Regions from separate parts of the Pseudomonas sp. rhizo66 genome, predicted to be linked through region 1. Evidence: riboswitches for the same ligand, from Rfam matches in the RefSeq annotation. Region 1 holds a riboswitch; the other holds the start of a gene.
What was found. Region 1 has a riboswitch for cobalamin ahead of cobW (cobalamin biosynthesis protein CobW). Riboswitches for the same ligand answer to the same signal wherever they lie in the genome.
Positions count from the first base shown of each region.

Region 1 (5,222 bases):
CTCTGGAAAAGTCGTACAGCGCCACCGGCGAGATCTGTTTCGCATCGGCGATCTTGCTGGTTTTGCGACTATCGGCAATCAGCAAAGGGGTGATGCCCTCGGCAATCAGGCCCTCGTATTCTCCGTCGCGAATATTGCCGATGATCAGGCAGGCCGCTGCACTCATTCGCCAACCTCCTGATCGAAGCTGTAGTGGACCCGGTTCAGGCGCTGGCAAATGTGAGCCAGACGAATCCGGTCCACGCCGTTGGCGCCACCGCTCAAGACATTGCGAATGATGTGCGCCAAGGCATCCAGGTCTTCGCTGCTGATGCCCAGACGAGTGATTTCCTGCAGGCCGAAGCGCAGGCAGTCGCGGCCATTGATCTGTTTATTGTTGATCCGGATCCCCAGTTCATTGAGCTGCTGCGCCGCTTGCCGGGCCCGTTCGCCTTCGAGCAACAGCAGGTGCGTGTCGGAGGGGTGCAGCGTCCAGCCCGGCAGGTCGGCGAGTGCGTCGTGCAACTGGCGAGTATTGGCGCACATACGTTGGGCGTAGGCCTGGCCGTAGCGCTGGGTTTCCAGCAGGCTGACGAACAGTTGCAGCAGACCGGGCAGATTGGGCGAGGACACCAGCGCACCGCTGAGCGTTTGCTCGATCCGCTGGGCCAGATCGGCACGCCGGCAGACGATCAGTGCCCGGTGCGGACCTGCCAGGGATTTGTGGGTGTTGCCTTGAAGAATGTCCGCCCCCTCGTCAAGCGGGTTGGGAAAGGCCTTCCCGGCGATGAGGCCCAGAGTGTGCGACGCATCGTAGATGATCAGTGTCCGCTCAAAGCCCCGGCGGTTCAGCAGCGCGCGCAGTGGTTTAAGGGCGATTGCCCGTGTGGTCAGACCGTGGTCGAGCAGTACGGCTGCCGGTTGTACACCACACGCCTGGAGTTGCCGATCAACATCCCCGAGATCAATTTGTCCGTCAGCCGTCAGTTTCAAAAAGACGCTGTGCCGGCCCATCTTCTGCACCAGAGGCCCGGTTGCGAAATGCCCGCCGCTTTCGGGCGCCAGTGATAATACGCAGTCGCCCGGCTCGGTCAGGGCGGCCAGCACGCTCAGCGTGCAGTGCACGCCGGAGAGTACGCGGTATTCGACGAACGGCGCGTTGAACATCGCCTGCACGGCTTGGGTCGCCAAAGCCTTTAATGTTTCGACTTCGGGGAAGTGTTCGACCTGCATACCATTGAATTCGGCGGCATAGCATTGACCGTCAATGGCCTGTGCATTGAACAAGTAACGCTCGTAATGACGATTCTGTCCTAGCGTGCGTGCAGTCTCGGACAATATGTTTTCATTGGCGGTCAGCGATAGTGTGGAAGTTCTTCGTGCGCACGCCTGTTGAAACTGTTCAATGATGAAGTTATGCGCGAGGGGGGAGCTGACTGAAAGTGCATGAGTCGAATGATTCATTAGTAGTCCGCCAGGTCGAAGTCGATAATCAACATATCGCGACTGCCGCGATCCGAATTAATGCTCGATGTTTGCAGTGGGGAAACTTCATGCAGAAGTATTCGGTCATTCAAGACGACGGTTTCCAGATAGTCAGTCAAAGTTGCACTGAATACTTGGCCACCTTCTTCATCAAATATCCGGCTTTCGCCACCGATGACATGCTGGCGTTGAATGAGGTGTTGAAAGACAAAATCGTGCCCGTCGCGATGTCGGCCCTCAGGGGTGGCCTGGCCAGCATTGCCTTGATCGCAGAGGATACGGAACTGATGGCAGGTCACGAGCCAGTCGCGCGGGCCCAGCGCCATGTCCATCAGTGCCAGGTCGGCGGCCAGCAGTGTCTGCAGAACCGGGGAGTCAATGAACGTCGCCTCGCAGCGGGTGTAGGTGCGCTGCACCCCGCCCAACAGCGGGTTGTCGGTCTCGGCTTGAAAAAAGTGGCAGTCTTGCAGCGCCGTCCACTGGCGTTCCCGTTGGCGATACTGGAACTTGCAGATGCGTCGTTCGCGAAGACCGTTCTCTGCGCTGAGATACGCGTCGGTATGCAAATGCTCCCAGGTTGCATTGAATGCCCGGCATGCTTCGCGTCCCAGCAGTGCTACATCCAATGCTGGATAATGGGCGCTGTGCGCATAGTGGCAATTGCGCAGTAGTTCGGAAAGTTCCTTTAGTCCGGCATCACTTGCAAGCCGTAACGCGTTACCGGCACTCATGTTGTGGATACCCATGGGTGCAGGAAAGAAACAGGCAGGATCAAATACTGATAATAATCAGCCATGCAAGAAATCCTTTCTTGAGAGACTCATAGTCCTTGTGCGAACTCATCGTTCATATCTTGTATTGATTTATCAATTTGGTTTTTGTAAAGATATGTAATCGAATGCACGCGGCCGCTCTATTTCAGGGTTTAACGCGGTGGTAGTTTTCTTATGTAACGGATAGGGCATGTAAGACATAACTTACAACTACTTTTTAAGTGAGAAGTGTTCGCGATCATTAGATGAAAAAGTTGGTGCCCTTATAACCACAATGATCCAGGCGTTGACCCGCCTGCCGTGCATGCGTAGCCTTGCGCATTCGAGGTTCTCCGGCGTATGCCGGAGCTAAGAAGGGAACGCGGTCAATGCCGCGGCTGCCCCCGCAACTGTGAACGGTGATGTTCGCTGCCATGCCACTGCCAGCTCAATCGATGAGCCAGCGGGAAGGCGCAGCCAACGCCAGGCCCAGCGCCTGAACGCCGTCAGCCAGGAGACCTGCCTCGTCACAGATTCTCACTACAACCGGGCGGGGTGATCCGGTGGCGAATGCTTCCGGCGCGCACGCGCGTTGCCGGTACTCGTCCCGTATGCCCGCCGCTTGCCAAAGGGCATACCGATGAAAACACTGGCCAAACTCCCCGTCACCATCGTCACCGGCTTCCTTGGCTCGGGCAAGACCACGCTGCTGCGGCACATGCTCGACAACGCGCAGGGCCGTCGCATCGCGGTGATCGTCAACGAGTTCGGCGAGTTGGGCATTGACGGTGAAATCCTCAAGCAATGCACCATCGGTTGCACCGAAGAAGAAGCCACCGGCCGCGTTTACGAGTTGGCCAACGGCTGCCTGTGCTGCACCGTTCAGGAAGAGTTCTTCCCGGTGATGCGCGAACTGGTTGCCCGTCGTGGCGACCTCGACCACATCCTCATCGAAACCTCGGGCCTGGCCCTGCCAAAACCGCTGGTGCAAGCCTTCCAGTGGCCGGAAATCCGTAGCGCCTGCACCGTTGACGCGGTGATCACCGTGGTCGACAGCCCGGCCGTCGCTGCTGGCACCTTCGCCGCGTTCCCGGATCAGGTCGATGCCCAGCGCAAACTCGACCCGAACCTCGATCACGAATCGCCGCTGCACGAATTGTTCGCCGACCAACTGGCCAGCGCCGACCTGGTGATCCTCAACAAAGCCGACCAGACCAGCGCGCAAGACCTCGCTCGTGTCCGCGCCGAAGTCGCCGAAGAGCTGCCGCCAGCAGTGAAAATCATCGAAGCCAGCAACGGTCGTCTGCCGCTGGACGTGCTGATCGGCCTCGGCGCCGGGTCCGAGGAACACATCGACAGCCGTCACAGCCATCACGATCATCACCACGACGGTGATGACGACCACGATGACCACGATCACGACGCTTTCGATTCGATCTCCATCGAACTGCCGCAAGCCGACGAAAGCCTGCTGCTCGACGCCCTGACGCAACTGGTGGTTCAGCACGGTATCCTGCGTGTCAAAGGTTTCGCGGCCATCCCGAACAAACCAATGCGTCTGCTGATCCAGGGCGTGGGCACGCGTTTCGACAAGCATTTCGACCGTCAGTGGGGCGCCGATGAAGCGCGCGTCACGCGTCTGGTGCTGATCGGCCAGGAACTCGACGCCGCCCGACTCGAAGCGCAACTGCGCGCCGCGCTCAGCGTTTAAGCCATGCACCTGCTCAGGACCCAGCCCGGCGGTTTCGTCTCGGATGACAACATTGCCGACCTTGGCCAAACCCCCGCCGAGCTGGTGATCCTGTGCAGCGGCGACTCCAGTCTGGCGCTGCTCGCCGAGGCCGCGCAGCAATTGCCCGAGGATTACCCGAGCCTGCGTCTGGCCAACCCGATGCAGGTGCAGAATCACGCTTCGGTCGATCTGTACGTCGACGAAGTGCTGCGTCATGCCAAGGTCATTCTGATTTCGTTGCACGGCGGCATCGCTTACTGGCGTTACGGCGTCGAGCGTCTGGTCGAACTGTCTGAGCGTGGTGTGCAGCTGATTCTGGTGCCGGGCGATGACCGTCCTGATCCGGAACTCAGTGACTTGAGCACCGTCAACGCCGTGGATCGTGATCGCCTCTGGCAGTTCTTGCGTCAGGGTGGCCTGGGCAATGCGCTGGATTTCTTCCGCTGTCTGGCCAACCGCTGGCTGGCTCGCGATTATGCTTGGGAAGAACCGCAAACCCTGCCGCGCACGGCGATTTACCACCCGAACAAAACCACCGCCGCACTGAGTGACTGGCAAGCCGAATGGCTGCCCGAGCACCCGGTCGCGGCGGTGTTGTTTTACCGCTCGCATCTGCAAGCGGCGAACACTGCGTTTATCGATGTGTTCTGCCAGCGCTTGCAGGCGGCGGGGCTGAATCCGCTGCCGATTGCGGTGGCCAGTTTGAAAGAGCCCGGCTGCCTGGCGGTGGTCGAGGACTGGCTGGACGAGGTCGAGGCCGGGGTGATTCTCAACACCACCGGGTTTGCCCAGTCCAGTCCTGAAGCGCCGCACTTGCGGCCGTTTCGCCGCAACATCCCGGTGATTCAGGCAATCTGCGCGCAGGACAACGAGCCCGGCTGGCGCGACAGCGAGCAAGGCCTAGGGCCACGGGATCTGGCCATGCACATTGCCTTGCCGGAACTCGACGGGCGCATCATCAGTCGGCCGATCAGTTTCAAGGACCTGGCCTGGCGCAGCGAGCGCAGTCAGTCCGATGTGGTCTGCTACCGCGCGCAACCCGAACGCATGGATTTTGTCGCCGAACTGGCGCGGCGCTGGATCGATCTGGCGCGGGTGCCGAATGGCGAAAAGCGCATCGCGCTGATCCTCGCCAATTACCCGACTCGCGATGGACGCATCGGCAATGGTGTCGGTCTCGACACGCCGGCAGCGGCGCTGAATATTCTGCGGGCGTTGCAGGCCGAGGGCTATCCGGTTACGGCAGAGCTGCCAAGTAGCGGCACCGCGTTGAT
Region 1 is NZ_JAUJWZ010000001.1:82,414-87,635, forward strand. Features, by position in the region: gene QZR14_RS00280 (ATP-grasp domain-containing protein) at 1-166, opposite strand, end outside; gene QZR14_RS00285 (hypothetical protein) at 163-1,443, opposite strand; gene QZR14_RS00290 (2OG-Fe dioxygenase family protein) at 1,443-2,195, opposite strand; cobalamin riboswitch at 2,546-2,757, shown strand; gene cobW (cobalamin biosynthesis protein CobW) at 2,857-3,927, shown strand; gene cobN (cobaltochelatase subunit CobN) at 3,931-5,222, shown strand, end outside.

Region 2 (5,222 bases), on a different contig from region 1:
CAGTTCCACGCCCAAGGCACCGGCCCCGGCCGCCATCACCGGACCAGCGTTAGGGCTGTCCCACTGCGGCGCCTGGGTGCGCCAGCACTTCAACGCGAGTCGGGTTTTGCCCAGCAGAGCGTAGGTCAATGCCACCAGACGCGCAGGAATGTAGTTCAGCACATCGTCGATTTTCGCCGCCGCCCAACCGAAACGCTCAAAGCGTTCGTTGCGATAACCCCACATCGCATCCAGCGTGTTGCTCAGACGATAAAGAACCACGCCCGGTGCGCCGGCCACGACAAACCAGAACAACGCGGCAAACACCGCATCACTGCCGTTTTCGAGCACCGACTCAGTGGCGGCGCGGGCGACGGCGGTGCTGTCGAGTTCATCGGTCTGGCGGCTGACCAGATAGCCGACACGCTTGCGCGCCTCGTCCAGATCATCCGCGCGCAATGCGGCGGCCACCGGAGCGACATGCTCACCAAGGCTGCGCATGCCGAGGGCGCAATACAGCGCGAGAATCTCGACGATCCAGCCCACGTATGGCGCCCAGGAAAACGCCGTGGCGAGCAAGGTCAGCGGCAGCACCGCGATCACCCACGCAGTGACGCCGTGGCTGCGCCAGCCACGGCCACCAGCGTTGAAGCGTTGCTCGATGCGCCCGGCAAAGTTGCCGAACGCCACCAGCGGATGCCAGCGTTTCGGTTCACCCAGCAGCGCATCCAGCGCCACGGCGGCGACACTCAACAACGCCACACTCATTGACTCACTCCCCAATAATTCTCAAACAGCAACTCATTGAGCGGACGCGCCTGCGCCCACCCTTCGAGTACCAGCATCGGCGCCGGATAGAATTCCTTGACCGGGCCCAGGCATAAAACCGCCAGTGGCTTGGCGCCCTCGGGCAGCTTCAGCAGATCCGCCAGCGCTTGCGGCTCGAACAGCGAGACCCAGCCCATGCCCAGGCCTTCGGCGCGCGAAGCAAGCCACAGATTCTGGATCGCGCAGGACAGCGAGGCCATGTCCATTTCCGGCAATGTACGGCGACCGAAAATGTGCTTTTCGCGATCGTCCATCAGCGCGGCGACCAGTACTTCGGCGCAATCATTGATGCCTTCAACCTTGAGTTTCATGAACTCGTCACTGCGCTCGCCGAGGGCTTCAGCGGTGCGGATACGTTCTTCTTCCACGAGGCTCTGGATCTGGCCGCGCAAGGTTCTATCGCTGATGCGGATGAAACGCCATGGCTGCATCAGGCCGACGCTTGGCGCTTGGTGGGCAGCTTCGAGCAGACGGCGCAGCAGTTGCGGCTCGACGGTGCCACCGGTGAAGTGGCGCATGTCGCGACGTTCGGCGATGGCTTTATAGACGGCTTGGCGCTCGGCTTCGGAGAATGCGTTGTCGGTCATGGCCCCATCGCTGGCAAGCCAGCTCCCACAGTGGGCGGTGTAATGCCTGACGAAATGCAATTCCCTGTGGGAGCTGGCTTGCCAGCGATGACGGCCTCAAGGACTGGCGCAAACAAGGCAGCGACAGCCACAGGATTCGACGGGAAATAGAAGTGCACATAAGAAGCCGTCATCCGCCCCTCACGATAAACCGCCTCGGCACCCCGCCCACCATTTGGGCTCAAGCCACGGGCAATCGGCGTCAGCTCAGTGGTGGTCAGCGAATGGTGATAAGTGTGCCCGCGCAACGAACCTTCCGGCAGATCGACCGCTTGCAGCGCTAACGCCGCCAAACGCTTCTGCATCACCGCATCGCCCTTCAGCAGCCCGACCAGTTCGGCGCGAGTGCCCTCAACGTCAGTCAAAGAATCGAGCAGATACAACATGCCGCCACACTCGGCGAGCAACGGTTTGCCCGCCGCGTGGTGCGCGCGAATCGCCTCAAGCATCGCGGTGTTTTGCGCCAGTGCAGCGTGGTGCAATTCCGGATAACCACCGGGCAGATACAGACTGTCCGCCTCCGGCAATTGCGTGTCGCGGATCGGCGAGAAGAAACTCAACTCGGCGCCCATCGCGCGCAACAGATCGAGGCTCGCGCCGTAGGTGAAGGCAAACGCCTCATCGCGGGCGACGGCAATTCGCACATTCTGCAGCAGCGGCTCGACAGCGATGATGTCCGGCGCGGCGAACTCCACGGCCGGTGGCAGCGCTACCTCGCAACTGCTGGCCAATGCATCGGCGGCGGCGTCGAGACGCACATCCAGATCATTCAATTCGCTGGCCTGCACCAGGCCGAGATGACGACTCGGCAGCTCGATGCCCGTCTCACGGGACAACGCGCCATACCAACGCAAACCTTCGGTGAGGCTGCCTTCGAGCAACTGCGCATGACGCAAGGTGCCGACACGATTGGCCAGCACGCCGGCAAACGGCAGATCCGGCTGATACTTCGCCAGTCCCAGCGCCAACGCACCAAAGGTCTGCGCCATCGCCGTCCCATCAATCACGCCAAGCACCGGCACACCAAAATGCCGCGCCAGATCAGCGCTGGACGGCGTGCCATCGAACAGGCCCATCACGCCTTCGATCAGAATCAGGTCCGCCTCGGCGGCGGCTTCCCACAACAGACGGCGACTTTCCTGCTCGCCGACCATCCACATGTCCAGTTGATACACCGGCGCACCGCTGGCGCGCTCAAGAATCATCGGATCGAGAAAGTCCGGCCCGCATTTGAACACGCGCACCTTGCGCCCCTGATTGCGATGCAAACGGGCGAGCGCGGCGGTGACGGTGGTCTTGCCCTGACCGGAGGCCGGCGCGGCGATGAGGACCGCCGGGCAGTGACGTGGTTGATTCAAAGTTCGACGCCTTTCTGCGCTTTGATGCCGGCCTGGAAGGCGTGCTTGAGCATGCCCATTTCGGTGACTGTGTCGCCCATCTCGATCATTTCCGGCTTGGCCCCACGACCGGTGACAACAACGTGCTGCATCGGCGGACGCGCCTGCAAATCGCTGAGCACCTGATCGAGATCGAGATAACCGTGCTTGAGGGCGATGTTCAATTCGTCGAGCACCACCAGACCGATCGACGGATCGCGCAGCAATTCGCGGGAGACGGCCCACGCGGCTTCGGCGGCAGCAATGTCACGCTGGCGATCCTGGGTTTCCCAAGTGAAGCCCTCGCCCATCACGTGAAAACGCACTTGCTCGGGGAAGCGGCGGAAGAACAACTCTTCGCCAGTGCTGTTGCGCCCCTTGATGAACTGCACCACGCCGCACTGCATACCGTGGCCCATGGCGCGCGCAAGCATGCCGAACGCCGAGCTGCTTTTGCCTTTGCCGTTGCCGGTCAGCACCAGCACCAGGCCGCACTCGTCGGGCGAGTTGGCAATGCGTTCGTCGATCACGGCTTTTTTGCGCTGCATACGCGCCAGATGGCGCTCGTCGCGCTCGGGGGAATCAGTCATGGGGGAGCTCTCCGTTGAGGCTGGATAACGGCGGGCAGGCACAAGAATAGACGGCAAAAAGCCTGGCATCGCCCACCGTGATGCCGCTGGATGAATCAGGCCGGTCTCCGGGCTCATGAGTGGCGTATGCCGGACCGCGCGCCTTCCCGCTGTTGAGCAGTGGCATTCGACGCAGTTTTCACTCATTTACCGTTGCGGGGGCAGCGCCGGGATCGTGGTGGTTCTTCGCATGAAGACAACCCTCACCGGCTTCCCTGTTTCACTCTGTCGACACCGGTCACAGAGCACCTGAAACAAGCCGCGAAGGTTAGAGGGTTGGGGGTGGAGCGTCAATTAAAGAGGCCGCCACAGGGCGAATAACTGCCGTCGATCAATTATCTGACGCCAATCTTGTGCCACACTGATACAAATGACATCAAAGAGCCATGCTTTTCTCGAAAAGCCCACGACAACAATAAAGGATGATGACGATGCAAGGCATGATCATCAGCAACCCGCGCCTGGAATTCCTGCGCCCGGTGCTCGAACGCTGGTTTGACTGTATCGACCGCTACAACGCCGTGCGCGGCGACAGCGACACCCCTTACTGGCACGACGAGAAAGCCAATCTCGGATTGCTCTCGGCCGCAGCCTGGATGGCCGAGCTGGTCACGTTGAACGACACTGCCACGCGCAAGCAGAACGAAGAAGGCGAACGCAATGCCCGCGCCGACCTGTTTATCGCCGGCGCCGAAGATCGCGCCTTCATTCAGGCCACGCAACGCTGGCCACGGGTCACGAATCTCAATCTGACCCAAGCGCTGCTGGACATCACCAACGACGCCAAACGCATCAGCTACGCCAGCGACCTCAAGCTCGGCTGCCTGTTTGTCGCGCCGCAGAAAGCCCAGCACAGCGCCAGCCCCGAAGAGCTGCAAGACATGGTCGACGACCTGCAAAAGGAACACACCTGCGCCGTCGCCTGGTATTTCCCCTATGCCTACCGCAAATTACGCAGCGAAGCCGGCAACTATCACCCGGGCATCGCCGTGTTGTTCAAGGAAGCCCGCGGCTGAGCAGTTGAACCATCGGGCTTGCGCCCTCCTCTATGATTAGGAATGCATTCATAGGGAAGATCAGCAATGCGCAAGCCCCAGCTCGTTTTTGTCATCGCCTTCGCCGGAGGTCTCGCCGCTTGCGGTGAATCCTCCAGCCTGCAAGTCTCCGACGGCACCGGCCCGTCACCGAAACTGCCCGAACCGAACAAGACCCTGATCCCGACAGTGAACATCGCCCCGGCGATCGGCTGGCCCGAGGGCGGCAAACCGACCGCCGCAGCCGGCACCCAAGTCGCAGCATTCGCCGAAGGCCTCGATCACCCACGCTGGCTCTATGTGCTGCCCAACGGCGATGTGCTGGTGGCGGAAACCAATGCCCCGCCGAAGCCTGATGACAGCAGCGGCATTCGTGGCTGGGTGATGAAGAAGGTCATGGGCAAGGCCGGCGCTGGCGTGCCGAGCCCGAACCGCATCACCCTGCTGCGCGACGCCGATCATGATGGCGTCGCCGAGACCCGCACAGTGTTTCTGCAGAACCTCAACTCGCCGTTCGGCATGACTCTGGTCGGCAACGACCTGTACGTCGCCGATACCGATCGCCTGCTGCGCTTCAACTACGAACCCGGCGCGACCGAGATCAAGTCGCAGCCGATCAAGGTTGTTGATCTGCCGGGCGGGACGCTGAATCACCATTGGACCAAAAACGTCATTGCCAACAAGGACGGCAGCAAGCTGTACGTCACGGTCGGCTCGAACAGCAACGTCGGCGAAAATGGTCTGGACAAG
Region 2 is NZ_JAUJWZ010000027.1:33,438-38,659, reverse strand. Features, by position in the region: gene cbiB (adenosylcobinamide-phosphate synthase CbiB) at 1-747, opposite strand, end outside; gene bluB (5,6-dimethylbenzimidazole synthase) at 744-1,394, opposite strand; gene QZR14_RS25645 (cobyrinate a,c-diamide synthase) at 1,391-2,791, opposite strand; gene cobO (cob(I)yrinic acid a,c-diamide adenosyltransferase) at 2,788-3,399, opposite strand; cobalamin riboswitch at 3,481-3,706, opposite strand; gene QZR14_RS25635 (hypothetical protein) at 3,870-4,454, shown strand; gene QZR14_RS25630 (PQQ-dependent sugar dehydrogenase) at 4,521-5,222, shown strand, end outside.
Region 2: it holds a riboswitch for cobalamin, as region 1 does, so the genes downstream of both, cobO (cob(I)yrinic acid a,c-diamide adenosyltransferase) here and cobW (cobalamin biosynthesis protein CobW) in region 1, are expected to answer to the same signal.